2 linked regions of the Zymomonas mobilis subsp. pomaceae ATCC 29192 genome follow. The protein of the gene in region 1 interacts with the protein of each later gene in a pairwise test. Links are inferred from orthologs where the notes say so. Each region holds a gene or a part of one and is shown on either strand. Other genes may lie near its edges. The genes, in order: ligA and leuS.

Region 1 (7,973 bases):
ATGATGCGGCAGGTGATCAACCCGAAGCTATCTCGGAATTATGTCGCGATATTAATGCCCATGAACGGGATCAGGTTTTATTAGGGGTAACGGGTTCTGGTAAGACTTTCACCATGGCGAAAGTCATTGAAAAATTGCAGCGTCCAAGTTTAATATTAGCGCCTAATAAAATTCTGGCAGCCCAACTCTATGGGGAATTTAAGCGATTTTTCCCCGAAAATGCCGTTGAGTTTTTTGTTAGCTATTATGACTATTATCAGCCCGAGGCTTACGTCCCGCGCACAGATACTTACATTGAAAAAGATAGCGCGATTAATGAAGCCATAGATAGAATGCGCCATGCGGCGACCCGTTCGCTATTAGAACGGGATGACGTGATTATCGTGGCCTCGGTTTCTTGCCTGTATGGTATTGGTTCCGTTGATACGTATTCATCTATGACTTTTCGCTTATTTAAAGGGCAGATCGTCGATCAGCGTGAAATTATCCGTCGGTTGGTGGCCTTGCAGTACAAGCGTAATGATCTTGCCTTTGGGAGAGGGTCTTTTCGTGTAAGCGGTGATACGCTGGAAATATTTCCGTCACATTATGAAGATATGGCATGGCGAATTAGTTTTTTTGGAGATGAAATTGAAGAAATTTCCGAATTTGATCCATTAACGGGTGCCAAAATTGCCAAACTGGATCAGATTAAAATTTATGCCAATTCTCATTATGTGACCCCTGAACCGACATTAAAGGCAGCCAATAATGCGATCCGTCGAGAATTGGATAATCGTTTGCACGAATTTCAAGCGGAAGGTAAGTTATTAGAAGCCCAAAGATTAGAGCAGCGCACCGAATTCGATCTTGAGATGATGGCGGCCACAGGGGCTTGCTCTGGCATTGAAAATTATTCCCGCTTTCTTACCGGACGTGCGCCGGGTGAACCCCCTCCGACTTTATTTGAATATCTTCCTGATAATGCTTTGTTATTTGTGGATGAAAGTCACCAAACTGTCCCGCAGATCAATGGGATGGCGCGGGGAGACTTTCGCCGTAAGACCACTTTGGCTGATTATGGCTTTCGTCTGCCTTCCTGTATCGATAACCGTCCACTCCGTTTCGAAGAGTGGAATGCCATGCGTCCTCAGACCATCTATGTTTCAGCAACACCCGGTCCATGGGAGTTAGAACAAACGGGTGGTGTCTTTGTCGAACAAGTTATTCGTCCCACAGGTCTTATTGACCCTGTGATTGAAGTGCGTCCCATTGAAGAGCAAGTCGATGATTTGATCAATGAAGCTAAAAAAACAGCAGAAAAAGGATGGCGCTCTTTAGTAACGACATTAACCAAAAGAATGGCTGAAGATTTGACGGAGTATATGCATGAAGCAGGTTTAAAAGTGCGTTATATGCATTCTGACGTTGAAACAATTGAGCGTATCGAGCTTATCCGCGATCTGAGATTAGGCGTTTATGACGTTTTAATCGGTATTAATCTGTTGCGTGAAGGTTTGGATATTCCCGAATGTGGGTTGGTCGCGGTATTGGATGCCGATAAAGAAGGTTTTTTACGCTCTGCAACATCTTTAATCCAGACTATTGGAAGAGCTGCTCGTAATTCAGAAGGTCGTGTTATCCTTTATGGTGACAAGATTACAGGTTCGATGGAACGCGCTATTGCAGAAACAGAGCGACGCCGTGAAAAACAGATCGCATGGAATGTTAGCCATAATATTACCCCTACGACAGTACAGCGTCAGGTCGACGATATTGTAGGTCATTTTGGGATAGTAGAAGAGACCAATGTGGCTGAAGAAAATACCCTGTTGGATACTCAACAAATTGAAGTCCGTATCGCCGAGATTGAAAAGCAGATGTTAGAAGCCGCTGCTGATCTTGAATTTGAGAAGGCCGCTGAATTAAGGGATGTGTTAAGACAATTAAAACGCCAACAATTAGGCTTACCTTCTGAAAAGGCTTCCGAGAAGCAAGGCCGATCTGAAGCGGGTCGCCCTGGAACACGTAAAACGCGAAGTGATAAAGCGAAAGAGACTAAGGCGGCGAAACAAGCCAAGCAATATGCAGGTAAAAAAGTCTTGCGTTCCAGAGGTCATTGACCCTGTCAGTCTGAAATCAGATCAGACTATCCCTTAATTTTTAAAGGCTGTCGGCGTGGTTTTTCACAGAAAAATCATTTTTACCGATAGCCTTTTATTTTGTCTTGTTATTCCATAGGAAGCTTGAGAAAGCATTGCGCGGTATGCCTTTATATCTTGCAGTAAAAGCTACAATGACAGAAGAACAGCGCGCTCAAGCGTAAGGGCGTCAGCTAGAAAAGGAATTGAACGTGACAGAGGCGGTAGCCAAAGAAGAAATATCCCATCCGCGTTTTACCTTTTCTATAACGGCGCGCGATGGAAAAGCACGCACGGGTAGCATCGCAATGAAGCGGGGTGTCATTCGTACGCCTGCTTTTATGCCAGTCGGCACAGCGGCTACGGTGAAGGCTATGAAACCCGAGGCGGTAAGCGCTACCGGCGCTGATATTATTCTCGGAAATACATATCATCTTATGCTGCGGCCCGGGGCAGAACGATTGGCTAAATTAGGCGGATTGCATCAATTTATGGGATGGGATCGCCCTATTCTGACGGATAGCGGCGGTTATCAGGTGATGAGTTTATCCTCTCTTACCAAAAAGAGTGAAGAAGGGGTTACCTTTAAAAGCCATCTGGATGGTTCCCGCCATATATTGACCCCTGAACGCTCAATCGAAATTCAGCGTTTATTGGGTAGTGATATTGTTATGGCCTTTGATGAATGTACGCCCTATCCGGCCACGCCCACCTTGGCTGCATCCTCTATGGAGCGTTCCATGCGTTGGGCCAAAAGATCGCGGGAAGCCTTTGATAAGAATAAAGACCAATCCGTCAATTCTGCTCTGTTCGGTATTCAACAAGGCTCTGTGTTTGAAAATTTACGCAAGAAATCCGCTGATGCTTTGGCCGAAATCGGTTTTGATGGGTATGCTGTCGGGGGATTAGCCGTCGGTGAAGGTCAAGAAGCGATGTTCCGCGTGCTTGATTTTTCTGTTCCTATGCTACCTGATGACAAGCCGCATTATCTGATGGGCGTCGGGAAACCCGATGACATTGTGGGTGCCGTTGAACGGGGCATTGATATGTTTGACTGTGTCCTGCCCACACGTTCAGGCCGTAATGGACAAGCTTTTACATGGGATGGCCCGATCAATATTAGAAATGCTCGTTTTGCAGAAGATATGAAGCCCTTGGACAGCAGCTGTCATTGTGTTGTTTGTCAAAAATGGAGCCGGGCCTATATTCATCATCTTATCCGCGCGGGTGAAATTTTGGGAGCTATGCTGATGACAGAGCATAATATTGCTTTTTATCAACAGCTTATGCAGGGATTACGAATGGCTATTGAAGAAGGGCGTTTATCTGATTTTGCTACCGCTTTTCGTGCGCGTTATCGGGCTAAAAACAATTAGCTATTTCTTACTATGTTGAATGAAACTCTTTTATAAAAGTCGGACGCGCCTTCTCTGACTTTTATAAAAATTGAGATGATTTTAACCTAGCCTTTGTATTTCTGATGAGCTTCGTTAAAGCGTAGGATTATGAGTGAGGATCCCGATCTTTTTTCCGCTATATCGTCTCAAAATCAGACATTATCTACTATTTCACCTGAACGCTTAACATCGGATCAGGCTACTTTCGAATTGGAGCGACTAGCTACATTAATTCGCCATTATGATAGGCTTTATCATGACCAAGATTCCCCGGCTATTTCTGATGGGGAATATGATGCTTTAGTGCTGCGTAATCGTCTTATTGAACAGAATTTCCCTAATTTAACGAGGCCAGATTCCCCTAGTAAGCGTATTGGGACACGCGCGACCTCTCGTCTTCCTAAAATTGCTCATTCTATCGCTATGCTGAGCCTTGATAATGGTTTTTCAGATAAAGATGTGGGTGATTTTTTAGACCGCATTCGGCGTTTTCTTCGCTTAGGTGCGCAAGAACCGGTAGCTTTAACGGTTGAACCTAAAATTGACGGCCTTTCCTGTTCTCTCCGCTATGAAAAGGGAAGGCTTACCCAAGCGGTAACGCGAGGCGACGGTATCATCGGAGAAGATGTTACGCCTAATGTTCGGGTTATTAATGATATTCCTGAAACTCTAGCGGGTTCCACATGGCCGGAGGTCGTGGAGATCAGAGGCGAAGTCTATATGACAAAAGCTGCCTTTTCTGATCTCAATCAACGGCAATCAGAAGAAAATGGAAAGCTATTTGCCAATCCTCGAAATGCTGCGGCCGGTTCTTTACGACAGTTAGATCCGAATATTACCGCGAGGCGGTCACTTCGCTTTTTAGCCCATGGTTGGGGAGAAATATCTGATTTTCCTGCCGACACGCAATACGGTATGATGCAGGCTATTAAAAGTTATGGTCTGCCTGTCAGTGATCTTTTGCTGTGCTGTCATTCACTGGATGAAATGTTACAGCATTATCATAAGATAGAAGCCCATAGAGCCGATATGGATTTCGATATTGATGGGGTGGTTTATAAAATTGATCGACTTGATTGGCAAAGCCGTCTTGGCTTTTCTGCCCGTGCCCCCCGTTTTGCTTTAGCTCATAAATTCCCTGCGGAAAAAGCGCAAACAACGCTCTTAGATATTGATATACAGGTAGGACGAACGGGTGTTCTGACCCCTGTCGCTAAATTGGAAGCGGTGACCGTAGGGGGGGTCGTGGTTACTTCTGCAACGCTTCATAATGCAGATGAAATTAAGCGACTAGCTGTTCGTCCGGGAGATCGCGTGCTTATTCAGCGTGCGGGTGATGTTATTCCCCAAATTGTTGAAAATTTAACACCTGAGGTTAATCGGGAGGATTGGCATTTTCCTTCAACTTGTCCTGTTTGTCATTCACTGGCAAAACGGGAAGAAGGGGAGTCCGCATGGCGTTGCACCGGTGGTTTGATATGTCCGGCTCAGCGTGTGGAACGCTTACGTCATTTTGTATCGCGGACGGCGTTTGATATTGAAGGCTTGGGGTTAACCCATATTGAGAGTTTTTTTGCCGATAAATTGATAGTAACACCCGCAGATATTTTTCGTCTTCATAAACGACGTGATACGTTAATAAATCGAGAGGGCTGGGCAGAAGTTTCAGTGAACAATTTATTAGCGGCTATTGAAAATCGTCGTGTTATTTCTCTTGATAGATTTTTATATGCCTTAGGCATTCGCCATATTGGTGTGGTTACAGCTAGAGATTTTGCTCGACAGTATCATGAATGGGATGCCTTTTCAAAAATGATAGGGCAGCTTAAGAGTATGCGTAACATATTATTACCATCTCTCATTGAAACTGAAGAAAAATATCGAAAAAGAGTTGCCAAAGAACTGACTGGATTTGTTAATATTCCTAATATTGGGAATAAAATAATTCAGAGTTTGATTGCTTTTTTCTCGGAAAGCCACAACCAATCTGTCGTTGATGATCTGCTGCTCGAAATCGAGGTCAAATCTGTCCATTTTCAGCAACAATCCTCCCCGCTTGCAGGAGAAGTCATTGTCTTTACTGGAAGTTTGGAAACCCTGTCCCGCGAAGAGGCCAAACGGCAGGCTGAGACTTTGGGGGCCAAAGTTGCCGCTTCTGTCTCGCGCAAAACAAGTTTTGTTGTCTGCGGAAAAGCAGCAGGTTCTAAACTTTCTAAGGCAGAAGCGCTTTCAATTCCTGTTATTGATGAAATGAAATGGCAAAAAATTGTTAAAAACAATGGTCATATATCTGTTAAAACTGAATAAATGAAAAGTTATTCTTTGAAATTTATATCTAATTTTTTTTCATTTTTGGTATTTTAAATTTTTTCTTAAAAAAAATATAAAATTTTTTACAATATATTTAGAGTATTTCTAGATAAAAAAATAGTTTTACTTGTAGTTATCGCAATCGATCAAAAGTAAAAAAATGATCGTCCGTGATCGACGCAAATATTGTTCCAATAATGATAAGGAGGTTTCAAAATCAGTTTAATAGGAGTAACTCGTAATCAGTCCATCGCTAAGGATTCGGTTTTATCTATGTTATGTGGCGGGAAACTAAAATAAGACTGCGACATATCAAAGCCGATACTCAGCTGTTGTAAGATGTTTTTAGATATAAGGCGGGAGAGGAATCGCCATGAGTTCAGAAAGTAGTCAAGGTCTAGTCACGCGACTAGCCTTAATTGCCGCCATTGGCGGTCTACTATTTGGTTACGATTCAGCCGTTATTGCTGCGATCGGTATACCGGTTGATATTAACTTTATTGGTCCCCGCCATCTGTCAGCTACCGCTGCCGCCTCCCTTTCAGGGATGGTGGTTGTTGCTGTCTTGGCAGGTTGTGTTGTTGGTTCATTAATTTCCGGTTGGATGGGTATCCGTTTCGGACGTCGTGGCGGTCTGCTTATTAGTGCAGTCTGCTTCATCATTTCTGGATTTGGTGCCGCTACAACGGGATTGACTGGTGATATTGGCTCAGCATTGCCAATTTTTTGCTTTTTCCGCTTTTTAGGTGGTTTTGGTATCGGCATCGTTTCGACGTTGACTCCAACCTATATTGCTGAAATTGCGCCTCCTGATAAGCGTGGTCAAATGGTATCTGGTCAACAGATGGCCATCGTAACCGGCGCTTTAACGGGTTATATCTTCACATGGCTTCTGGCCCATTTTGGTTCTGTTGACTGGATCAATGCTAATGGTTGGCGTTGGTCACCTGCATCTGAAGGTATAATTGCTGTTGTCTTCTTACTGTTACTGTTAACGGCTCCTGATACACCGCATTGGTTGGTCATGAAGGGCCGCCATTCAGAAGCAAGTAAGATTCTGGCTCGCTTGGAACCTCAGGTTGATCCTAGTTTAACGATTCAGAAAATTAAAGCTGGCTTTGATAAGGCTTTGCAAAAAAGCAATTCAGGTTTGTTTGCTTTTGGCGCAACCGTAATCTTCGCTGGTGTTTCAGTCGCTATGTTCCAGCAACTTGTCGGTATTAATGCTGTGCTTTACTATGCACCGCAAATGTTCCTGAACTTAGGTTTTGGTGCTGATACCGCATTACTTCAGACGATTTCAATTGGCGTTGTGAACTTCGTATTCACCATGATTGCGTCACGCATTGTTGACCGCTTTGGTCGTAAACCGCTTCTTATTTGGGGTGGTATCGCCATGGCTGTTATGATGTTTAGCTTAGGTATGATGTTCACATATCATATCGGTGGCGTTTTGCCTTTGGCTGCTATTCTTCTTTACATTGTTGGTTTCGCAATGTCTTGGGGGCCGGTCTGCTGGGTTGTCCTGTCAGAAATGTTCCCGAATGCTATCAAAGGTTCCGCTATGCCTATTGCGGTTACCGCGCAATGGATCGCCAATATTTTAGTTAACTTCCTGTTTAAAATTGCGGATGGTGATCCCGGTTTAAATCGGACTTTCAACCATGGTTTCTCTTACCTTGTGTTTGCAGGATTAAGTATACTCGGCGCTTTAATCGTCGCACGCTTTGTTCCTGAAACGAAAGGACGGAGCCTGGAAGAAATCGAGGAGATGTGGCGCTCCTAAAATAGTTAAGTTGCTTTGGCTGAATTCTTTTATCTTTTTTTAGATAAGTCTTAACCGATTATACTTTCTGTTTTGGGCGGTAGTATGAACGAAGCGTAAGCGCTAAAAAATAGATGCAAAGGATTCGGCCTCTGTTTTAAGGACGAAAATAATGACGAATACCGTTTCGACGATGATATTATTCGGCGCGACTGGCGATCTTTCACAGCGTATGCTGTTGCCGTCGCTCTATGGCCTTGATGCTGACGGATTGCTGGCAGAAGATCTTCGTATCGTTTGCACCTCCCGTAGCGATTATGATACTGATGGCTTCCGTAATTTTGCTGAAAAAGCGCTTGATCGTTTTGTAGCCCCTGATCG
Region 2 (8,112 bases), 960 kb from region 1 along the record:
GTTAAGGCCGTAACACGATTATGCGTGTGTAATTCCGTGCCCGTTTTTTTTGCTACGGACAAAAAATGGGCATGAAGCGCCGCGACATCAATGTCTTCACAACTCGCTTCTGATAATCCATGATCCCAGCCCGCTTTTAACCGTGCGCCGGTGGCCTCAATCGCAGCCCGATCCAGCGGCGTTAAAACGACAGGTGTGCCTGCAAAGCTTTCCTGAAATTTCTTTAACGCGTCTAGGCCGTCTTGATCTGCGACATGGGCAATGCCGCGTGGGAATAGGAATCCCCCTGCCTTTAACCGTGGGCCTGATGCACTGGTTAAAGGTTGAATGGCAGGGCCACCATAGGTTTCTGACCAGAACGCAGCAGAACGACCTGTCGCATGGTAACCGGGGGTTGCCTCTGCTTCCAATAACAAGGTGGTGGCTTGATCCCCAATCATCGCCGCCAGTCCGGCCCCTGCAATCCCACTTCCGATAATGGCAATATCGAAAATTTTAGACATTTTTTTCTCCATCCCGACAGCGCCTTAACGCTCTTAAAAAAGCTATTGTCAGTTGATCCCTTGTCAGGCAACCAACTTTATGCGCTTTCCACTTATAGTTAGAGAGAGAAAATGGAATATATTAATTTATAACAATTAAAACATCATTTTTATAGTATTTGGTATTATTATTTTTGTTTTAATATTTGTTTCAAACAAATATTAATATTAATTGAAAAATCGCCCAATTCATTAAAAATTATTTTAATTTCATTGATAAGATATTGAAATACTAAACAAGCAAAAAAAACAATTACTCACATTTTTTTTAGAATTCTCTTTTTAAAAATCGTTAATAATTTATTAAAAAAAGATTGTTGTTATTATATTTTTTTAATGTTGCGTTCCACTTACAGTGCAACCATGCCACACCCCTGTTGTTTTGTTGGGAAAAAAAAGAAAACCCTCTTATAAATATAGAAAATATATCAATCTTTAGTTAGAAAGTTTTTATTCGGAAAGGGGATCAGCGTTAGAAAATGGTTTTGCGCAAGCTTGGCATCGGCTTGACAAAAGGAGGGGGCTCCTTTGCTTATCGATTAGGGGGATGTTTTTTATTTTTTTTGTCGGTTCAGCCTGTGATTGCCGCTTCGCAACCTATTGGGCCGCCGTCTCCTAAAATCGTATCAAGCCATCCGCCTTTTACCTATCATAGCAATCGTAGTCATCACTCTGAAACCAGAGGGAATACTACACGCCTGCAAGTCATCGGGCATAATGGTAACGATGCGCCCATAGGTTCTTTCACGCCCTCGATTGGCGATCCTCGATTGGCCGCCGCTTTTGCGCAATCCCCCGCTAATCCGATTTCTTCCGGTTTTCAGTTTACGCCTTCTTCTGTCCCCGGGCATAAGCGTGCCGTTACTGTTGCGGTAAGGGCGCATATTCTACCACCTACCGGAGAGCATAACGGTACGCCTCAAAGCTTGTCTATTGCCCCCGGCACGGCTTACAATATGGGGGCTTCTCTCAGCTGGAAACAATTTACGCTTTCAGGGGATGTCGGGCATGTCAATGAAGGGCCGATTTTAGGGGGGCGTGATGCTTTTGATGTCGGGGTAAATTATACCAACCATAATTGGTCTACCCGCTTTCAACTTAATTCTGCCCGTAACACCGGTGAAAGATCATCTGCCATCGGTGATAATACTAATTATTCCTTAGATGTGGTCGGTTCTTATATGTTGAACCATCGCCTTCAGCTTTCTGGTGGCTTGCGCTATTCGATGCAACGGAACAGCCATATTTCACCCTCGGCCCCTGATGTTCATCGTGATGGGCAGGCTGTCTATCTGGGAACGACTTTCAAATTCTAATAAATCCGATAAGGGTTTCTCTCAACTTTAAATATCGTCGCTATTAGAGATGACACGCCCTATCATTCAAACTTGTAGTTTTGATAGGATTAGGACTTTACCAAATTAATATTTATTTATGGTAATAAGGATACCAGATTATATTTTTATAAGTAGAGAGATGAAGGAGCCTTTTTTTGAAAGTAGCCCTAGGTCAGTTTGCGGTTCAGCCAGATTGGCATGACAATCTTGTAATATGTAGTGATCTCATCGAGCAGGCTGCGCTTGGTGGTGCTGATTTTTTGTTGTTGCCTGAAAGTATATTGGCACAGGATATGACCGATCCTGATATTATCCCCAAAACAGCACAACCTATTGATGGTCCTTTTATAACGCATCTTCTGGCGGTGACAAAACGCTATCCCAAACTGACTATGGCGGGGTGTCTTCCTATCCCTGATGGCCTAAACCGTTTTTACAATACGCTACTCGTTATCAAAAATGGTCAGATTATTGCAGAATATCGCAAACTTCACCTTTATGATGCTTTTTCCTTTCAAGAATCTCGATCTATCACTGCGGGCAACAGTTTACCCCCTTTGGTGGAAGTGGCCGGTTTTAAACTAGGTTTAATGATCTGCTATGATCTTCGTTTTCCAGAATTAGCGCGCCGCTTGGTTCTGGAAGGGGCTGATGGGCTGATTTTACCGGCTTCTTGGTTAAAAGGGCCGGGGAAAGAATCGCATTGGGATATTTTGGTAAAAGCGCGCGCGCTGGAAAATACCTGCTATATGATTGCAACAGGTGAATGCGGGGCACGGAATATCGGGAACAGCATGGTCGTCGATCCCTTAGGGGTGGCTATTGTAAGGGCTGGGGAAGAACCTGCTTTAATATTTGCTACCTTAGAGCATAGCCGCATAGAACACGCACGATCAGTTTTACCGGTGCTTCACAATCGCCGATTTTTGCCGCCCAAATTTATTTGATAATTTCGGAAATATCTGCATATCACTTTAAATATAGATACTTTCAGAAAAACTATACGATAAGTCTTGCGTCTGGTGCGACAAAATAGAAAAAGCTATAGAACAGATAGAGAGATATACCCATAAAATCTGTCTATAAGACCGCATACGTTCTTACTCTTGCTAGGAAGCCCAGACCATTTATAAGCAAAGCTGTCACACCGCCATTGTTTCCGGGGATTGCCACTTTATGTTTTATCGCCGCTTTATCTCTTTGCTTCTGGCTGCTGTCATTTTACCACTGACAGCTTGTGGCCATGGCCATCAAAAGAGTGTAGCGGGGCTTGCCCCTTCGAGATTAACGACTATCGGCATTAATGCCTATCTCTGGCGGGCGGCTCTGGAAACTTTTTCCTTTATGCCTCTTATCCAGACTGATGCTAATGGTGGTGTTATTATTACAGATTGGTATATCAATCCGGCTAGCCCTAATGAGCGTATGCGCGTGGCTGTTGCTATTTTCGGAGATGATTTGCGCGCTGATGGTTTAAGGATTTCTGCCTCCCGTCAGGTTTTACGTGAGGGCAGTTGGATAGACGAACCCGTCGATGCCAGTACTGTCCAGCGGCTTGAAGATGTGGTGTTAACACGGGCCCGTGATCTTCGACGGACAGCTATGTCTGGTGATTAAGAAAAGGTTTTCGATTAATGAATGAGTCTGGTTTTTCCCAGCGTTTTAATCCGCATGTTATTGACCGTCGCTGGCAGAAAAAATGGGAAGAAAGCGGCTGTTTTCACGCAAAAGATAATTCAGATCGACCGCATAGTTATGTGCTTGAAATGTTTCCTTATCCTTCGGGCCGTATCCATATGGGACACGTCCGTAATTATACGATGGGGGATGTCCTAGCCCGTTATCGTCGCATGAAAGGCCATGAAGTCTTGCATCCTATGGGGTGGGATGCCTTTGGAATGCCCGCTGAAAATGCTGCTATGGAACGCCATGTTCACCCGCGTGAGTGGACAATGTCGAATATCGCTACGATGCGTGAGCAGCTAAAGCGTATCGGGTTTGCCATTGATTGGAGCCGTGAATTAGCCACTTGTGAACCATCTTATTATGGCCAAGAGCAAGCCCTTTTTCTTGATCTTTACAAGGCAGGGTTAGTTTACCGGAAAGAATCAGCGGTCAACTGGGATCCCGTAGATCATACGGTTTTAGCCAATGAACAGGTTATTGATGGTCGCGGCTGGCGTTCGGGTGCCTTAGTAGAAAGACGAAAGCTTAATCAGTGGTTTTTAAAGATCACGGATTTTGCCGATGATTTATTAGAAGGTCTAAAAGACCTTGATCAATGGCCAGAAAAAGTCCGCGCTATGCAGGAAAACTGGATTGGTCGTAGCCAAGGGATGCAATTTCACTTTCATTTTGACAAAGCCCCTGAAGGTTTTGATCAAATCGAAGTTTTCACGACACGTCCTGATACGTTATTTGGGGCCAGCTTTGTTGCTATCGCCTGTGACCATCCTCTGGCGAAGGCGCTTGCTGAAAAAATGGCAGGCTTACCTGAATTTATTGCTGATTGTCAGCAGATGGGAACGGCGACTGAAGATGTTGAAACCGCTGAAAAGAAGGGTTTTGATACAGGTCTCTCGTTAACGCATCCTTTTGATAAAAACCGTAAATTACCCTTATTTATCGCTAATTTTGTTCTCATGGATTATGGAACCGGGGCTGTTTTTGGATGCCCTGCCCATGACCAACGGGATCTGGATTTTGCCCGTAAGTATAATTTGCCTGTCACCCGTGTAGTGGCGCCGTCTCCAGAAGAAGCGCATGAACCAATTGCTGACAAAGCAGACAGCCGCCCGGGCATCATGGTCAATTCCGGCTTCTTGGATGGTATGGCCTATGAAGACGCTAAAAAAGCCGTCATTCAGCGGGCTGAAAAGGAAGGATGGGGCAAAGGCACAACGGTTTTCCGGTTGCGAGATTGGGGGGTTTCCCGTCAACGCTACTGGGGCACGCCGATCCCTATTATTCATTGTGATAGCTGTGGGCCCGTTGCTGTCCCACGGGAACAGCTTCCGGTTACTTTACCCGATGATGTCAGTTTCGATAAACCTGGTAACCCCCTAGAACGGCATCCGACATGGAAAAACGTTAATTGTCCTTGTTGTGGAAAACCAGCCCGTCGGGAAACGGATACGCTGGACACCTTTGTTGATTCATCTTGGTATTTTATACGCTTTGCCAGCCAACCTTCCGATCAGCCTTTTGATAAAAAAATTGCCGAAAAATGGCTCCCTGTTGGTCAATATATTGGGGGGGTAGAACATGCGATCTTGCATCTTTTATATGCGCGCTTCTGGACAAGAGCGTTACAGTCTATCGGACGTCTTGATATAAAAGAGCCTTTTACAGGTTTATTTACGCAAGGCATGGTTACCCATGAAACCTACAAAGATGCGGAAGGGCATTGGTTAGCGCCGGAACAAATCCATAAAAACGAGGAAGGTATTCTTTTAACCACTGAAGGTGGCCCTGTTAATGTTGGCCGTGTGGAAAAGATGTCAAAATCAAAAAAGAATGTCGTCGATCCCGCACCGATTTTAGATCAGTATGGTGCCGATGCTGTTCGTTGGTTTATGTTGTCCGATAGCCCGCCGGAACGTGACTTAGCATGGACTGAATCGGGTATTGAAGGATGTTGGCGTTTTATGCAGAGACTTTGGCGCGTTAGTGCCTTTGCTTTGGATAAAACTTCCGGCGAAGATCGGGATTTGCTTCGTCGTTTGCACTGTGCGATCAAAGATATTGGGACCGCTATTGAGGATCTTTCCTTCAATAAAGCAGTCGCCAAAATCCATGATCTGGTTAATGCTATCGAAAAAGCCAAACCTTCTGCCAGCCGTCGGGAAGCCTCCCGTATCCTATTGCGTTTGGTCGCCCCTATGGTGCCCCATCTGGCCGAAGAAGCCTGGGATATTCTTCAGGAAGACGGCTTCGTTGCTGAAACATCATGGCCGGATTTCGATCCTGCTATGACGATAGAAGACGAAATCGTTATTGCCGTTCAGGTCAATGGTAAACTGCGGGATACGTTAACGGTAAGCCGCACAACATCCAAAGACGAACTCGAAAAATTAGCAACTTCTTCTGCTAAGGTTATAAAGATGCTGGACGGCAAATCGCCTAAAAAGGTGATTGTTGTGCCGAACCGGCTCGTTAATCTGGTAGTATAAAGGCCATTGATATGCTGCATCTTAGCAAGCCGTCCAAAATAGCGCTTCTTCTGTTTTTATGTATGCCGCTTCCCGCTTGTGGTTTGCATCCCCTTTATAAAGGGGGTAAATCCGGGCCGGTTGCTAAGATGCTTGGCACTATTCACGTGGCCTCTATTCCAGGTAAATCAGGGTATTTATTGCATGGTGCCTTGCAAGATAGGCTGTTATCTGAAAATGGCATGACGCCTCAGTATCAGCTGGAAGTCGAGGTTGATGATCGTATTGATGGTTTAGGTATCCGTACCGATAATACCGTTAACCGCGAACGGCGGACATTGCGGGCACGTTATAGGCTAATCAATTTACGCAATAATCAGGTTGTCGTTGATTCTACGGCGGTATCAGATGCCGGTATTGATGTGGTCAGTTCTGAATATGCTACGATTGCGGCAGAAGATACGGCACTTCAACAGATAACTGAAAATGTTGCCAATCAAATTATTACGCATCTTGCACTTTATGCCGAGCGTCGCAATCAGGCGGATCAAAAAGTAGAAAATACGACGGTCAGCCCCGATAAGGCTCAGAATGAAGTAGAAAAACCTCAGACCCCTTCACAAAATCAGTGAAAAGCAATCGCTCTCAGGTCAATAAAGCCATAGAAGCCGTAGGAAAGGGCGAAAAAGTTATCCTGCTGCTCTATGGGCCTGATGTTGCCCAATCACGGGCAATCGCTGATCAGATTGACAAAATAGCCCCCAGCATCGAACGAATAGAACTGACGGGGGCGATGCTCAGGAATGATCCTGCCACGCTAGCCGATGAAGCGGCCTCGATTTCGTTATTCAGCGCTTCGTGCTATGTCCGTGCCGAAGTGGCGGGTGATGAAGCGACAGCGGCTTTGAAATTACTGCTTCCCATACAGAATATAAATAATTCCGTTATTATAATAACCGGAAATTTGAAGCGCGATTCAAAACTACTCAAAACGGCTTTACCTGCGCCCAATATTTTGGCGTATGCGAGTTATCCACCTGAAGGTGAAAATGCCATACGTTTGGTCATGGATTTGGGAAGACAAAAGGGTTTAGCGATTCCTCCTGATATTGCGCAACGCTTAGTACGATATGCTGAAAATAATTGTGCATTGTTCGATCTGGAAATAGAAAAATATGCCTTATACCTAGACGCTTCCCCCGATAACATCGTAACATTGGATCACAATTCAGTGGACCTTCTAAGCGCCGATAATCATGAGGGAAATCTTTCCCAATGTGTAGAAGGTTTTTTTTCCAGAAGTCTTTTTCATACTAAACAAAGCCTCTTGGAACTTTCGGATTCGGGAATAGAGGCTATTGCTATACTCCGTATTTTAATACGCCGCGCCTTACTCTTGTCAGAACTTTCCGCTCAAATAACACAGGGTTCCACCATCGAAAAAGTGATTGAAGGGGCTGGAAAGAAGGTTTTTTGGAAAGAAAAGAGGGCAATTGCTCAACATCTTCGTCAATGGAGAGGACAAGAGCTTGGGCGATTAATAGACTATTTGTTGAAGATTGAACGAAACATAAAACAAGGAAAGACAATAGGTTTTGATTATGTTGCACAAGAGCTTTATTTAATAATCAGCCTTTACCAATAAATTTTTTTATAGAAACCGTTTTCCTTCTTAACTCATTAGCCATTTTCAGTCGAAAATTTTTCGATAAAAATAATTTTAACAAAAAATGCTAGTAGGAAAAAAGCGCTAACCTTAAAATTTTTTAACAATTTAAGGATATATATTTTCAGGATCAAATTTATCGCGTTTAATTTTTTCTTAAATTATCAATCGAAAATTTTGTAGGAAAAAATATAACCTATCAAACGTTTTAGCGATTCTCTTGTATTTGTAGGGTTTTTTTGTTTCTTTTTTATAAAATAAAACCTTACTTTATCTATCTTTTTATAAGTAATTGGCGTTTTAATCCTATTAAAATTTAAGTGACTGTATAAAATTGCTGGATTAAAGGGGGCTGACAGGACTAGGGAAGCTTTCATCACCTATTCTTTGAAATGGGATAGGAAGCTTTCTTGATG

Evidence for each region.
Region 2: the proteins of ligA (region 1) and leuS interact in binary tests that used the Escherichia coli proteins (3 or more experiments, as listed by UniProt). The link is inferred for Zymomonas mobilis subsp. pomaceae ATCC 29192 from one-to-one orthologs.

The regions. Positions count from the first base shown.
Region 1 is NC_015709.1:946,285-954,257, reverse strand. What follows is about bases 3,269-6,224. They hold ligA (NAD-dependent DNA ligase LigA), read left to right. Parts: upstream 3,269-3,625; coding sequence 3,626-5,824; downstream 5,825-6,224. Other genes in these bases: ZYMOP_RS04285 (sugar porter family MFS transporter), read left to right, coding at 6,201-6,224; tgt (tRNA guanosine(34) transglycosylase Tgt), read left to right, coding at 3,269-3,496. Outside these bases: excinuclease ABC subunit UvrB, read left to right, coding at 1-2,102; more of tgt, read left to right, coding at 2,333-3,268; more of ZYMOP_RS04285, read left to right, coding at 6,225-7,613; zwf (glucose-6-phosphate dehydrogenase), read left to right, coding at 7,765-7,973. UniProt on the Escherichia coli protein: DNA ligase that catalyzes the formation of phosphodiester linkages between 5'-phosphoryl and 3'-hydroxyl groups in double-stranded DNA using NAD as a coenzyme and as the energy source for the reaction.
Region 2 is NC_015709.1:1,902,526-1,910,637, forward strand. Bases 3,188-6,282 are described here. They hold leuS (leucine--tRNA ligase), read left to right. Parts: upstream 3,188-3,513; coding sequence 3,514-6,051; downstream 6,052-6,282. Other genes in these bases: ZYMOP_RS08475 (DUF3576 domain-containing protein), read left to right, coding at 3,188-3,496; lptE (LPS assembly lipoprotein LptE), read left to right, coding at 6,066-6,282. Outside these bases: ZYMOP_RS08460 (NAD(P)/FAD-dependent oxidoreductase), read right to left, coding at 1-503; ZYMOP_RS08465 (porin), read left to right, coding at 1,022-1,858; ZYMOP_RS08470 (deaminated glutathione amidase), read left to right, coding at 2,035-2,826; more of ZYMOP_RS08475, read left to right, coding at 3,056-3,187; more of lptE, read left to right, coding at 6,283-6,662; holA (DNA polymerase III subunit delta), read left to right, coding at 6,659-7,675.